2 regions of the Stenotrophomonas sp. 116085_Sma genome follow, and region 1 is predicted to be linked to the other one. Evidence: predicted binding sites of a transcription regulator. Region 1 holds the regulator's gene; the other holds the start of a gene.
What was found. Region 1 encodes FliA, which starts transcription of late flagellar genes. Its sites were predicted from a motif close to TAAAGTTTNNCNNNCNNNGGCCGATAA; they were not measured.
Positions count from the first base shown of each region.

Region 2: a site for FliA is predicted at 5,790-5,816, ahead of ACZK0Z_RS16500 (methyl-accepting chemotaxis protein). Genes of this name have one in related genera too.

Region 1 is NZ_CM151057.1:2,658,270-2,666,156, forward strand. It holds gene flhB (flagellar biosynthesis protein FlhB) at 1-35, shown strand, start outside; gene flhA (flagellar biosynthesis protein FlhA) at 80-2,140, shown strand; gene flhF (flagellar biosynthesis GTPase FlhF) at 2,286-3,908, shown strand; gene ACZK0Z_RS12530 (MinD/ParA family ATP-binding protein) at 3,895-4,782, shown strand; gene ACZK0Z_RS12535 (RNA polymerase sigma factor FliA) at 4,779-5,522, shown strand; gene cheY (chemotaxis response regulator CheY) at 5,580-5,972, shown strand; gene ACZK0Z_RS12545 (protein phosphatase CheZ) at 5,972-6,577, shown strand; gene ACZK0Z_RS12550 (chemotaxis protein CheA) at 6,580-7,887, shown strand, end outside.
Region 2 is NZ_CM151057.1:3,514,539-3,522,425, reverse strand. It holds gene ACZK0Z_RS16525 (MerR family transcriptional regulator) at 1-683, shown strand, start outside; gene ACZK0Z_RS16520 (RES domain-containing protein) at 714-1,304, shown strand; gene ACZK0Z_RS16515 (argonaute/piwi family protein) at 1,548-2,996, opposite strand; gene ACZK0Z_RS16510 (SIR2 family protein) at 2,996-4,861, opposite strand; gene ACZK0Z_RS16505 (barstar family protein) at 5,273-5,665, opposite strand; gene ACZK0Z_RS16500 (methyl-accepting chemotaxis protein) at 5,848-7,887, shown strand, end outside.

The DNA of each region.
Region 1 (7,887 bases):
AGGTGGATGAATTCGGCAAGGGAGGCCGCCCGTGAGCGCCCAGCCCTCCGCCGGATTCAATACCCGCCGCGCCCTGGAAATGATCCGCCAGGGTCTTGGCGCACCGCTGATCGTGCTGGCCCTGCTGGCCATGGTCGTGGTGCCGCTGGCCGCGCCAGTGCTCGATGCACTGTTCACCTTCAACATCGCCATCTCGCTGATGGTGCTGCTGGCGGTGGTCTACGTGAAGCGCCCGCTGGACTTCACGATCTTCCCGATCGTGCTGCTGATCACCACCATGCTGAGGCTGGCGCTGAACGTGGCGTCCACCCGCGTGATCATGCTCAACGGCCAGAACGGCCACGACGCCGCGGGCAAGGTCATCGCCGCCTTCGGCGAATTCGTGATCGGCGGCAACTACGCGGTCGGCATCGTGGTCTTCGCGATCCTCACCATCATCAACTTCGTGGTCATCACCAAGGGCGCAGGCCGCGTCTCCGAAGTGACCGCGCGCTTCATCCTGGACGCGATGCCCGGCAAGCAGATGGCGATCGACGCCGACCTCAACGCCGGTTTGCTGACGCGTGAAGAAGCCAAGCTGCGTCGCGAGGAAGTCCGCGAGGAAGCCGACTTCTACGGCGCGATGGACGGTGCCAGCAAGTTCATCCGCGGCGACGCCATCGCCGGCATCCTGATTCTGTTCATCAACATGCTCGGCGGCCTGGCCGTGGGCGTGCTGCAGCATGGCATGCCGTTCGGCGAAGCCGCTGCCACCTACACCCTGCTCTCCATCGGTGACGGCCTGGTGGCGCAGCTGCCGGCCCTGCTGGTGTCCAGCGCGGTGGCGATGCTGGTCACCCGCGCCTCGCGTTCGCAGGACATGGCCCAGGCCATGACCGGCCAGGTGTTCGGCCAGTACCGTGCGCTGGCGATCACTGCCGGCATCATCGGCGTGGTCGGCCTGGTGCCGGGCATGCCCAATGTCGCTTTCCTGACGCTGTCCGCGATCCTCGGCTTCATCGCGTGGAAGGTCTATCGCAAGGGCAAGGCTGCCACCACCGATCCGGGAGCTGCAGGCAACGACGCCGCTGCGCTCAACGCATTGGGCCGCCCGTCCGCGCCGGCACCGACCGCCGAACTGAGCTGGGACGAGCTGCGCCCGGTCGATCCGCTGGGCCTGGAGGTCGGCTACCGGCTGATCCCGCTGGTGGACAGCAACCAGGGCGGCGAATTGATGGCGCGCATCAAGGGTGTGCGCCGCAAGTTGACCCAGGACGTCGGCTTCCTGATTCCGTCGGTGCATATCCGCGACAATCTGGAGCTGCCGGCCAATGGTTACCGCGTGCTGGTGCACGGCGTGCCGGTGGCCACCGCCGAGATCCACCCGGACCGCGAACTGGCGCTGGACCCCGGCAGTGCACTCGGCGCGCTGGAAGGTATCGCCGGCAAGGACCCCGCGTTCGGCCTGGATGCCACCTGGATCCAGCCGCACCAGCGTGCCCAGGCCGAAACGCTGGGCTACACCGTGGTCGACCCGGCCACCGTGGTCGCTACCCACCTGTCGCACCTGATCCGCGAGCACGCGCCGGAACTGCTCGGCCACGAGGAAGTGCAGCACCTGCTGGCCAACCTGGCCAAGAGCGCGCCCAAGCTCGTCGAAGATCTGACGCCGAAGGCGCTGCCGCTGTCGGCGGTGGTGCGCGTGCTGCAGAACCTGCTGGTCGAGCGCATTCCGATCCGCCAGCTGCGCAAGATCGCCGAGGCACTGGTCGAACACGCGCCCAGCAGCCAGGACCCGGCGGTGCTGACCGCTGCCGTGCGCACCGCGCTGGGCCGCTTCATCGTGCAGGAGATCGCCGGAATGTCGGCGGAGCTGCCGGTGTTCACCCTCAACCCGCAATTGGAACGTGTCTTGCAGGAGTCCACGCAGGGCAACGGCGCCGCGCTGGAACCCGGACTCGCTGAGCGACTGCACCAGAGCCTGGCCGAATGTGTCAGCAAGCAGGAAGCCCGCAACGAGCCCGCGGTCGTGCTGGTACCTGGCCCGGTGCGCGCCGCGCTGGCCCGCCTGGTCCGCCACAGCGTTCCGTCGCTGTCGGTCCTGGCCTACAGCGAGGTGCCGGAGGACAAGCGCCTGAAGCTGGTCGGAACGATCAGCTGACGCCGCCCTCCGATGCGCCAGAAAACAGACACCACTTTCGAACCAACGCAACAGACAGATACCAAGGGGAACCCGCACCGTGCAGACCACCGACCACCCGAGTTCCCCGACCGCCACCCCGCCGTCTTCGTCCCGTGACCACAGCATGAAAATCAAACGATTCGTCGCCGCCGACATGCGCTCGGCCATGAACCTGGTGCGCAAGGAACATGGTCCTGACGCCGTGATCCTGTCCAACCGCCGGATCGAGGAAGGCATCGAGATCGTCGCCGCGGCCAACTACGACGAGAGCGCCGTGCAGCGCGCACTGGAAGCCTCGCGTCGTGACGTCGCCCCGCCGCCGGCACCGAAGCCGCGCACCGCCGCCGACGCGGTGATCGCCGCGGTGACCCGCCGCCGCAGCGCTACCCCGGCGCCGGAGCCGGTGGCCGCCACCACCTCGGCCGTGGCCGCCCTCGCCCGCGCCGCGGTCGGTGCCACCGGCCGCACCCTGGACAGCGCCGACGAGATCGTGCCGACCCGCGGCAGCACCGGCTTCGCCGCGACCCTGGCCCGCGCTGCCGTCAACGAACCGGCGCTGCCCGAACAGATCTTCGCCCCGTTCGCCGAGGCCATCGTTGCACCGGCACCGGCCGTCAGCGCGCCAGCCAACCGTGCCCGCTTCCAGATCGACCCGCCGCACGACATGCATCACGAAAGCGTGCCCCCCGCCGTGCAGCCGCCGCCGCTGCCGGGCGCGGCCGTCGCCGAACCGCAGCCGGCCATCGCCGCCAGCGAACCGGCGTTGGCCGATGCCAGCGCCGAAACCGCGCCGGAGCCCACCCTCGCCCCGGCCCCGGTGCTGACCGTGGTTGCCCAGGACGACGCCGAGATCCGCCAGCTGCGCCAGGAAGTGGCCGGCATGCGCCAGGTGATCGAGCGCGAGATGAACCGCTTCACCGACGAGCGCCTGCGCGGCTGCCCGGTGCGCGCCACCGCGCTGGACCTTATGGACGAGTACGGATTCGACGCCGGGCTGGCCCGCGACGTGGCCATGCAGATCCCGCTGGAGACCGAAGCCCACCGTGGACGCGGCCTGATGCTGGGGCTGATCTCGCGCAAGCTGCCGATCGCCCCGGTCGACCCGCTGGAAGAAGGCGGCGTGATCGCGCTGGTCGGCCCGACCGGCGCCGGCAAGACCACCACCATCGCCAAGCTGGCCTCGCGCTTCGCCGAGAAGCACGCCCCGCGTGACGTCGCCCTGGTGACCACCGACACCACCCGCATCGGCGCCCGCGAGCAGCTGTACGGCTACGGCCGCCAGCTCGGCATCGCGGTGCACGAGGCCAACAGCGGCACCGACCTGGACCAGCTGCTGGAACGCCTGAAGGACTACAAGCTGGTGCTGATCGACACCGCCGGGCTGGGCCCGCGCGACCGCGCACTGGCCGCCCAGCTGCAGTGGCTGCGCGCCGCCCGCCAGGTCCGCACCCTGCTGGTGCTGCCGGCCAACACCAGCTTCGGCGACATGGACGAGGTGGTCCGCCGCTTCGGCGCCGCCAACCTGCAAGGCCTGGTGCTGAGCAAGCTGGACGAGACCGGCCGCTTCGGCAACGCCCTGTCGGTGGCCGTGGACCATGCCCTGCCGATCACCTGGGTGACCGATGGCCAGGACGTTCCGGACGACCTGCACCGGGCCAGTGCAGCCAATCTTGTACTTCGCCTTGAAGATTTGCGCCGAGCGGCCGATATGCCCTGCAACCCGGAGTTGAACCATGCCGTCGCGTGAGTACGCCAAGCTGACCAAGACCTTCCCGCTGTCGGCCACCCGCAGCGAGCCGCTCGGCCCTGTGCGCACCCTTGCCGTCACTGGCGGCAAGGGCGGCGTGGGCAAGACCAATGTCTCGGCCAACCTGGCCGTGGCACTGGCCGGCATGGGCAAGCGCACGCTGCTGCTGGACGCCGACCTTGGCCTGGCCAACATCGACGTGATCCTGGGGCTGAACCCCACCTTCACGCTGGCCGACCTGGTCGCCGGCCGCTGCTCGCTGGACGATGTGATCGTCGAAGGCCCGAACGGCGTGCTGGTGGTCCCGGCCGCGTCCGGCCGCCGGCACATGGCCGAGCTGGCCCCGGCCGAGCACGTCGGCCTGGTCAACGTGTTCTCCGAACTGGAACGCGAACTGGACATCATGGTGGTCGACACCGCCGCCGGCATCACCGACGGCGTGCTGACCTTCTGCCAGGCCGCACAGGACACCGTGGTGGTGGTCTGCGATGAACCCGCGTCGATCACCGACGCCTACGCGCTGATCAAGGTGCTGTCGCGCGAACGCGGCGTGGACCGCATCCAGGTGGTGGCCAACATGGTGCGCGACCCCAACGAGGGCCGCGTGCTGTACGAGAAGCTGACCCGCGTCTGCGAGAAGTTCCTCGCCGATGTCTCGCTGAACTACCTGGGCTGCGTGCCGCAGGATGACTGGCTGCGCCTGTCGGTGCAGCGCCAGCAGCCGGTGGTGAAAGCCTATCCGTCCAGCCCGGCAGCACTGGCGATCACCGAGATCGCGCGTCGCACCGCACGCTGGCAGGCGCCAACCGAACCGCGTGGCGGCGTCGAGTTCTTCCTCGAGCGCATTCTCAAGCAGCGCGGGGTGGCCGCATGAAAGGTGCAGCCCAGTACCGGGAGGTCCAGCGCTCGGCGGCCAACGAGGTCATCGCCCAGCACTCGGACCTGGTGCGGCGCATAGCCCACCACCTGGCCGCGCGGCTGCCGGCCAGCGTTGAAGTGGACGACCTGATCCAGGCCGGCATGATGGGCCTGATCGAAGCCTCGCGCAGCTACGACGCCGACCAGGGCGCCTCGTTCGAGACCTATGCCTCGATCCGCATCCGCGGTTCGATGATCGACGAGATCCGCCGTGGCGACTGGGTGCCGCGCTCGGTGCACCGCCGTGCCCGCGATGCCGCCGCCACCATCCGCCGCCTGGAACAGAGCAGCGGCCGCGCCGCCAGCGCCACCGAAGTGGCCGCCGCGATGGAGATGCCGCTGCCCGAATACCTGCGGTTGATGGAAGACGCCGCACGCGGCCAGGTACTGAGCCTGGAATCGCGCATCGAGGACCAGGGCGAGCTGGACACCGTCGCCCAGGGCGGCCCGACCCCGCAGCAGGTGCTGGAGCGCGGCGAATTCGGCCGCGAGCTGGGCAAGGCCATCGGCCACCTGCCCGAGCGCGAACAGCTGGTGCTCTCGCTCTATTACGAGCAGGAACTGAACCTGAAGGAGATCGGCGCGGTGCTCGGCGTGAGCGAGTCGCGGGTCTGCCAGATCCACGGCCAGGCGGTGCTGCGCCTGCGTGGCCGGCTCAAGATTTTCGAGGCGGCGGACGCCGGCCTGGAAGAATGAACATGCCCGAGGCGGCTGCCCCCGGCCGCCCGGAATGAACAACAAAGGAACTCTGCTTTGAACAAGAACATGCGCATCCTGATCGTCGACGACTTCTCGACCATGCGTCGAATCGTCAAGAACCTGCTGGGCGATCTGGGCTTCACCAACACCGCCGAAGCCGAGGACGGGCATGCCGCGCTGTCGCTGCTGCAGAGCCAGCCGTTCGATTTCGTGGTCACCGACTGGAACATGCCGGTGATGACCGGCATCGAGCTGCTGAAGGCGATCCGCGCCGATGCCAAGCTGAAGACCCTGCCGGTGCTGATGGTCACCGCCGAGGCCAAGCGCGAGCAGATCATCGAAGCCGCCCAGAACGGCGTGAACGGCTACATCATCAAGCCGTTCACCGCGCAGACGCTGGAAGAGAAGCTCGGCAAGATCTTCGAACGCCTGGCGGCCAGCGCCTGATGGATACCACGGTCGACAAGAACGCCCTCGCCCTGCGCCTGCAGGAAGCCCTGGACGCACTGGAGTCCGGTGACGAAGCCGCCTGGCGGCAACGCATCGACGGACTGGTCGCGCTGCGTACGCAGCCGATGATGAGCGGCCTCTCGCGGCTGGCCCGCGAGCTGGGACAGGCACTGGGTGAACTGCCGACCGTGCCCAGCGAGGCCGGCGAGCTGGACGACGCCTGCGCACGCCTTGACCACGTGGTGGCGATGACCGAACAGGCCACGCACCGCACCCTGGACCTGGCCGAGGAATGCCGCAGCCTGACCGAACAGCTGCGCGCCGAAGGCCTGCAGCCGGGCCAGGACGCGCAGCTCGAGCGCATCCGCCACAACCTGACCGAGATCGCCCTGACCCAGAGCTACCAGGACCTGACCGGGCAGATCATCCGTCGCGTGGTCGGCATCGTCCGCCGCGTGCACGAGGGCTTTGGCGCACTCGGCCTGCCGCCGGAACAGCATCGCACCGATCCGGAACTGGCCGGGCCGGCACTGAAGGGACTGGACCGCCACGCGGTCTCGCAGAACGACGCCGACGACCTGTTGTCGGATCTGGGGCTGTAAGCATGAGCGCGGTATCCGACGACATCACTGCCGATTTCATCATCGAGGCCCAGGAAATCCTGGATCGCCTGGGCGAACAGCTGGTGTCGCTGGAGCAGGCACCGCAGGACACCGAGCAACTCAACGCGGTGTTCCGCGGCTACCACACGCTCAAGGGCGGCGCCGGCTTCCTTGGCGTCACCGCAATGGTCGAGCTGTGCCACGCCGCTGAAGAAGCACTTGGCATCGCGCGTGCCGGGCAGGCGGTACTGCAGGCCCACCACTTCGACGCCGCCCAGCAATCGCTGGACTACCTGCAGTCGATGCTGGACGCCGTGTCCTCCGGTACGGAGCCGGGCTATGCGCCGCCGGACCTGATCGCGCAGTTCGACATGAACGGTGGCACTGCCGCACCGGTCGCTGCGGCCGCGCCTGCGGCAGGTGGCAGCGATCTGATCACCGACGACGAATTCGAGGCCCTGCTCGACCAGCTGCACGGCGGCAACGCGCCGACCGCAGTCGCGCCGGCGAAGAAGGCCGACGACGGCCTGATCAGCGAAGACGAGTTCGAAGCCCTGCTGGACCAGCTGCACGGTGGCGCTGCGCCAGGCGCCAAGCCTGCTGCCGCCGTCGCGGCGGCACCCGCCGCAGCACCGCGCCCGGCACCCGCAGCCAAGCCGGCAGCCAAGCCGATGGCCGAGGCCGAGCACACCGTGCGCGTGGACACCAAGCGCCTGGATGCGATCGTCAACCTGATCGGCGAACTGGTGCTGTCACGCAACCGCCTGAAGACCCTGCGTGCACGCCTGCGCGACGAGGAGCTGGACCGCGCCGTATCGACGCTGGACATCGCCACTGCCCGCCTGCAGTCGGCGGTGATGCGTACCCGCATGCAGCCGGTTGGCAAGGTGTTCTCGCGCTTCCCCAAGGTCGCCCGCGACGTCGCCCGCTCGCTGAAGAAGGAAGTGGACCTCGAGCTGGTCGGCGCCGAGACCGAGCTCGACCGCAACCTGGTCGAAGCGCTGGCCGACCCGCTGGTGCACCTGGTCCGCAACGCCATCGACCATGGTGTGGAAATGCCCGAGCTGCGTGAAGCGCAGGGCAAGCCACGGATGGGCCATGTGCGCCTGTCGGCGCAACAGGAAGGCGACTACGTCAGCATCGAGGTGCAGGACGATGGTGCCGGCATCGACCCGGAAAAGCTGCGTGCCAAGGCGCGCGAAAAGGGCCTGATCGATCCGGAAGCCGCCGCTCGCCTGAGCAGCGAGGAATGCCTGCACCTGGTGTTCCTGCCCGGCTTCTCGACCAAGCAGCAGGTCACCGACATTTCC
Region 2 (7,887 bases), 860 kb from region 1:
CTGCTGGGTTCGCTCATCCCGTGAAGGGCTTGGTGTCTCCGCACCTTTTCCGCCTCGGGCAGGCGCGTGAGAGCGCCCTCGCGATGGCGATCAAGCACAGCGAAGAGAGTCATGCGGATGCATTGGCGAGGGCTGGAATGAGCGCCGAGGCCGTGAGAATCATGCGCTCATGGCTGGAGACGGTGAGAGTTGGAAATCTGCTGCAATCGGAACTTCAGGTCACTAGGATGGCCGTGTTGTCGAAGTCCGAGCAATCGCAGGCAGAATCTGTTCCAGTGTTTAATCACGATCCGAACGAGACGCTTGGTGTTGCCGAGTTCTCGAAGCTGCTCGGTGTGAGCGCGGAAACGGTCCGGCGTCGCGAAGGTGAGGGGAAGGTCATTGCGTTCCTCGGCTCTCACCGAAAGAGGGGCAGGGCTTATCCTGTGTTTCAGACGTGGGCGGGCATTTCCGGCGAGCCGTTGGTTGAAGTGCTTTCGCATCTATCAGGCAGTGGCGCGGAGGCCTTTGCATTCTTCACTGGGATCAATGAATCACTGGCAGGACTGACACCGATTGAAGTGCTCTTGGGCAAGCTGACCAGTGCGCGGGATGTCGCTGCAGGGCAGTGGTTGTTGACGCAAGACGGCAGCAAGCGCCGTGCTGCGGTTGTCGCGGCTGCGGATGTCCACTCCCAATACTAAGCGAGGGATCGCGTGATTGATGCTAGTGACTTGGAAGTCGTCCTGCTTGATCCCCAGAATGACCTCGTTCGCCTCTTTCGACACGACGGCGCACATCTCGAGCCGCCTGAGGAGAAGTATCGGAATGCTCGGGTGGATCCTCCCGACGGGCATAAGGGCGACTATGCTGTGCTGTACCTGGGGAAAAACATTCCAACCGTTGCAGTGGAGTGCCACATTCTCTCTGAGAATCCATCCGGGAACTACCAGTGGCTGCGTCGTCGTGCCGAGAGTTACAAGGTCGCGCGCTATCGTTCAGAGCGGCCATCCCTTTTCCTTCGAATCGATGGTCGGAACCGAAAGTATCTGGGTCTGGATGGAAGAGACGTTGCGTTCAAGCGATATGCCCCCTATCAAGCGATGGGCTTGGAACTGTTTCAACGTTTCGGGCAGACCGTTCATGGGCTTACCTGGTCCTCGTTCCATCGAAACCAACCAGGCGAAGTTTTTGCCTTGTGGCACCATCATAAAGATACGATCGGCCTGACGGTGACGTCCAAGGAACCTTTCGGTTCGTTGGCGTCCGACGCCGACTGGAGCTCCTTCTTGGCTGCAAATCCAACCATAGAAGAGCTTGCGTAATAGGGTTGCGCTGAGAGCAGTGGAGTCGTCGTCCATGACGACATGTCTCTGCGTTTTAAAGAGACATGCCTGGTCGATTGATTGGTCAGCGCCAATGATTGCGAGCGCGGCGCGGCGCGGCGCAGTGATTAAGGCTTGGGTGAACCATCTGGCCGTCGACGAAAGTCCGACACCCATTAAATGAAGGCATTGGGCGTAGTTCGAACATTACGTTGAACGTGTTCTCCTTGCATTGGGAAGCTGCTACATGAATAGACGGTATGGATAGCTGTTTCCGGGAAGGTCCTTAACATTGGAAATGGTCCTGGCGAGCTTCTGGGAGTAGCGGATGCTGACGGGCACTGGGTCGTAGAGTGCGTCGTTGTTCCAGTCCATCTTGGTCAGCGCCAGCGTTTCGTGGGCGATCGTTTCCAGCGGTCCGCTGCCCGCGTGACGGGTCAGTAGAAGTGGACGGGGGATGCTCTTCCCGCCTTGGTAGTAGTCTGATTTGCTTGAAACGTCTGAAACATTGCCTGCAGCCCAAAGAAGAGCGGACGTGCCCGACCGGGGGACGAAGGTGCCGCGGGGGACTGGGTATCTCGCTGGCTGGGTGCGCGCGGTCCCACCAGAGGATTTGACCAGCCATACTCCCCGCCAAGTCGGTCTGGAGCTGATCTCGATGCATTCCACCTCGGGGACGGCGGTCAAGGCGTCGCGAGCACCAAGAACCTCCTCTTCTTTGAAGGCATTGCTCTTGTGAATGACCATTCGCCGGGGAAGAATGCCTCCATTGCGCTGTTGGTAGATCGATAGACTGCGGGCAATAACTGCTCGCATGTCTTCTCGTGACAAGAACGGATTCCTTCGTGCTTCGCGCACGTCCTTGACCGGATCCTTTGCCTCGAACGCCACGAACTGCATGCCGCCCCCGTCCATGTCGAACACCTGCGAGCAGCAGGTGACAAAGTGGGTTTCGTCGTTGACCTTCTTCAGCGCGTATGCCAAACCAATGTAGGCAGTATCCGCGGGCACTCCCGCCAGAGGGGCGAGCTTCCAAGGAATGCCGCCGGCTTTGACATAGAGTGCGATCGACAGCCTCCAGGCCAGCTGAGCCTTGTTGGAGAAGCTGAAGGTCCGGTCGTTGACCACTTGGGTTGGGATGCCGTGCTTTGCTCCCAATGCCTTGAGGACATCGTGCGCGTCGAACCCGTCCCCGGACGTGTGAGGAAGCCACGCTTCTGGGAGATGGACTAGAACCACGTCAAACTGTTCGTGTCTTGTGCTTAGTTGCGAGAGAGCTGCGTCGAAGGCGGCCACCAGGCGATGCTGAAGCGGGCCAGATCCTGGAAGATCGTTGATGGAGTCGGGCCAGCGGATGTGGTTGGCCTTGTCCGAGGAAGCCAAGTCCACGCCGAAGACGCTGGCGAAACCAGGAAAATCTGGGGCGTAGCCACTTCTATCGCTAGCCCCATGTCGCTCTTTCAGCGATGCCATAAGTGCGCCGCGAGTCCAGAACGCACTTGCTGGGCCCACTGTGGCGATACGAACGGTGGGCGTGAACTGGCTGAATGTCTGGGACGAGAAGGGGCCGTAGTGCGCCAGCCCGCGAAGGGGGTGGACGTCTCGCCCCCCGGAGTGCTCAGGAGAAAAGGCCAGCTCCGGTTCCGAAAGCAAGGACAGCGGCGGTAGCTGCGAGCGAGAAACATCTACCATCACTGCCTCCGGTCAAAGTATTTGTCGTGATGTCCAGGACGACTGAAGCCGGTGAGCGGTGAAATGCGAAAGGCTGCATCGACTCCCTCTTGATCTTCTATTCCGAACGCGTGAAAGGTGGCGCCGTGTGGGGACGTGAGCAAGCTTGCCCACGCGTCGATGATGTTGGCCCAAGCACCGTTGTACTTGGTCGCCCAGCGCTCTCGTCTCCAGTCAGCGGTCGGATCTGGCTTGCGCTGCGTCGACCAGCCCAGCGGGTCGCCTTGGGCCGTGTCAGAAGGAGCCAGCCGCTCATCTTGCGGTGCTTCTACGGCAGTGTAGGGGTCAAACCCGCACCACCAGCGTCCCTCAATCTCTTCCAGCCGAACCGAGATGGCTTCGTTGTAGTTGCGACCGAACTTATTCCCCGTGAGCTCGCTTCCATAGGCCGCCTTGAGCTTGGATAGTTGGCTTTCGCGACGATGTCGCTGCTCGTCTGTTTCGTTGACCCTTGCGCTGGCAACCATAAGCGAGTGCCCGGAACGCTTAAGTCTCGGAATTAACGGTCGTCGCCGAGCCAATGCGCGAAGGAGAGCATCGTAGATGAGGCCTAGCGCCCAGCTGTCTTGGACGGGGTCCAGCGTCCAATGCCCGTTTAGCACTGGTTTCAGACTGTGCAATGAAGCGAGGATTTCTGCATCTTTGCCGAAGGCTGCGAGCTCATTCCCAACCATTGCCACCGCCGACCGGCACTTCGTGGCCTTGAGCATTTCCCGCACCTCAACGATGGAGGATGGGCGACCCAAGGCTACTCTTCTTGCCGTTATGGGGAGACTTTCTAACAGCAATGCGGAGAGGCGCAGCACGGGGAACTTCCGTGCTTCCGCCGCGCGCACCGGGATGGGAGCTGCGAGCTGGGTCGGCTGGAACGACAGGACATGGTCCAGCAGCGGGCTTGGAAGGCTGATTTGGTTGAGCAGATCGCCGGCCAACTCGTCGAACGTCGCGGACTCGATGATGAAGACGCTGACTCCCGCAGACACAGCCTTCTGCAAAAAATCATTCACAGCCGGCAGGAGCTTGGAGCGGGAAGACGCACACCAGTAGAGGCCGCTTGGGAAGGGGTTCTCGTAGGCCAGGACCGACTCAAGCGCCTCCATCACGGAGGAATCGCGTCCGCTGTAGCCGACTACGACCAGACCGAACCGCTTGCAGGCTTCAACCATAGCCCGGCGCAGATTATGGTCTTGGGAAGCCAGCTCGCTCGTGGTGTTCTTCAGGGATGTTGAACGGTAGTCGCCATGAAGCTTGGCGATGAGGGGCCAGTCAGACTCATCCAGGCAGCGCGTAGCCAGGTGTGCAGAGTCTAGAGTCGCCACCGTAGGCTTGCTCGCGGCTCCTGGTGGCATTAGGGATGCCGCCAGCAGGCTGGATTCTTCAATGAGAGGATCAAAGTTGGTCGTGAAGACGCAGGGAGCCTTTGAGGCGCTTATCAGACCGGCCAGCATGCGATGCCCAAAACAGGGGTTGCCCTTGCTGATGGCGTCAGCGATGTATTGGCGACGATGGGTCTCTTGCGGATAAATCGCCTCGAACGCGGCCGCATACTCGGTCGGATCGTTAGGGGGCGGAAGGAGAGGGGTGCGAGAGAAGAACTCGTCAATGCGCTGAACCCACAGTGGATCACTCGGATCAACGTTTCGGCGAGGGAACCGGGTCTCTTGGCAATAGAGCCTGGCTTTGAAGTCCAGGATCATGTCATAGCCGGTCGGGATGCCGGAGGCCGCAGAAGCGCCGGCACCGAGAAGCCACGCGTGAAGCTCGGGTCGGAGGGCAAAAGTTGTAGCGAACTTAGATGCAGAAATAACCTGGATGGATTTCGTCATCAGGCAGCTGTTGAGTGACCAGGTGAATGGGACAACTCAATCCTACTACCCCTCGTGTCTCATCTCCTCAGACTCCGAGATTGGAATCGATTCCAATCAACAAAAATGGGTCGGGCTTGCTGCAGGGGGCTTGTTGCGACGGTGTTGCGTTTTAAGCGCTGTTCGGCCGCCAATGGGCCGGAGTCATTGCTGCAGAAGGGCTTGCTTGCATATGATTCCGATGAATCCATCGTGCTTCATCAGCGGGGTGTGTTCGGCGGACTTGTCTTTGGACATGGCACTCGTGGATCAGGGCATCCGGTCGCGCCGGAGGGCGGCGACGGCGGAGCAGGTACAGGGCCGTCCATGGTAACTGCTGGGGCTGGGGGACGCCGCTGCCGATGATGAGCAAAGTACGTGCGGGGCACGCAATCAGGCCGGGATGAGCGTGATCTGCCGGTGGCTGGCGAATATCTCCATGACGATCTCGAAGTAGGTCTGGCCATCGCCCCGTTGCAGGGCCTGCAGCTGGTGGGTGATGGCCTGCGCGTTGAAGTGACCCGGCCCGTCGAGTTTTGCCTGCAGCCAGCGGCGGGTGGCATCGACGCCCAGAGCCGCGCGGCTATGTGCGATGTCGCGCCAGACGAGGGTGACCTGATCGTGGCCAGCCAACGCGCCATAACCGCCATGCAACAGGTCGTCCAGCGCATCCAGGTTCGGCCCGAGCTGCCAGTCCTCGCTTGCCATGAACACGCGGTTGAGTTCGGCATGGAGGCTGCCGATGTCGTGGATCGCACTGCCTTCAATCTGCAGGGTAAGGGGCATGAAAGGATTCCTAGTGTGGAAAATCAAAGATAATCTTTTCGAATATGAATGCGGGTTGAGATACATTTTTCACGATTTTCCTCGCAGTTGAAGATATTCACGAAGGTATATGCGGAAAAGCTCTTAAAGATTCTCCCGGTCGCGCCGCCACCGATCGTACGGCCATGATCAAGGGAATTGAGATGCTCGCCTTACGCAACCTCCGAGTGGGATCCCGGCTGGGTGCCGGGTTTGGTCTGCTGCTGCTGTTCATCGTGGCCATCGTTGGCCTCGTGCTGTACGGGAATCACCTGAAGTCCGCCCAGTTCGAGAAGGTGGTGGACGTCAACATGGTGAAGATGCGGCTGTTGAACGACATGCTGGATACCAACAACGCGGTGCTGATGCATCGCCGGCTGATGGTGATCAAGCGCGGCGAGGATTTCGACAAGGATTATCAGAAGGCGCAGGAGCTGTCGCAGACCTACGATGGTATCTGGGCCAGGTACATCAAGATTCCACGTGATGCCACCGGCGATACCCTGGTGGCGAAGATCGAGGCGGCGCGCAAGGCTACCGACGCTTCCACCCAGCATCTGCATGAGCGCATGAGGGCCGGCGATTTCGACGGCGCGGCCAAGGAACTGCTGGCCGAACATGGCCTGGCGACGGCCTGGAATGAAGCCATCTCGACCCTGCTGCGGCATCAGGAGGCGCTGACAGCGCGCAGCCGCGAGGAGTACCGCGCGACCGAATCCTGGACCGGCACGTTGTCGATCGTGTTCGGGGTGCTGAGCCTGATACTGGGTTCACTGGCGGCGTGGGCCATCACCCGCAGCCTGACCCGTCCGCTGGCAGGGGCGGTGAAGCTGGCCGACGGTATTGCCGGTGGCCGCCTGGACAGCAGCATCGACGCCTCCGGCAACGACGAGGTGACCCAGCTGCTCCGATCAATGCAGCGCATGCAGGCACAGTTGCAGGCGGTGATGGCGGCGCAGGGCGAGCTGGCCCGCCAGCACGATGCGGGTAGCCTCAGCTACCGCATGGATGAGAGCGCTTTCCCCGGCGACTACGGGCGCATGGTGCACGAGACCAATGCGCTGGTCGGCTCGCACGTGCAGGTGCAGAGCCGGCTGATCGAAGTGATGAAGCACTACGCCCGTGGCGACCTGTCGGTGGACATGGATCCGTTGCCGGGCGAGAAGGCGGCGATCACCCAGGCCATGGACGAGACCAAGACCAGCCTGTCGGCGATCAACAGCGAGATCCGCCGGCTGGCGACGGCCGCGGCGGCGGGCGATTTCAGCCTGCGCGGCGATGAAGATCGCTTCGCCTATGATTTCCGCGACATGGTGGCCGGGCTCAATCGCCTGATGCAGACCACCGACGAGAACCTGGTGCAGGTGTCGACGCTGCTGCAGGCGATCTCGCGCGGTGACCTCACCGTGCGCATGCAGGGCGACTTCCACGGCGTGTTCGCCCGCATGCGTGATGACTGCAATGCCACCGTCGATCAGCTCAAGCAGATTGTCGGCCGTATCCAGTCCAGCGCGTCCAGCATCAACCTGGCGGCAGGCGAGATCGCCTCGGGCAACACCGATCTGTCGCGGCGCACCGAGCAGCAAGCGGCGAACCTGGAAGAGACGGCGGCGTCAATGGAGGAACTGACCTCCACCGTGAAGCAGAACGCAGAGCACGCACGCCAGGCCAACCAGCTCGCCATCGGTGCGCACGGTGTCGCGTCGCAGGGCGGCGAGGTGGTCGGCCAGGTGGTGACCACCATGTCGGCCATCGAAGCCTCCTCGAAGAAGATCGCCGAGATCATTTCGGTCATTGATGGCATCGCATTCCAGACCAACATTCTGGCGCTTAACGCTGCAGTGGAAGCCGCTCGTGCCGGCGAGCAGGGCAGGGGCTTTGCGGTGGTGGCCAGTGAGGTGCGCACACTGGCGCAGCGCTCGGCCGGCGCGGCCAAGGAGATCAAGGGCCTGATCGAGGATTCGGTCGGCAAGGTCGCCGATGGATCGGCGCTGGTCCGCCAGGCCGGCACCACGATGGGCGAGATCGTGGCGTCGGTGCAGCGCGTCACAGACATCATGGCCGATATCTCAGCCGCATCGCAGGAGCAGAGCTCGGGCATCGAACAGGTCAACCAGGCCGTGGTGCAGATGGACGAGACCACCCAGCAGAATGCCGCGCTGGTGGAAGAGGCCAGCGCCGCAGCGCGTTCCATGGAAGAGCAG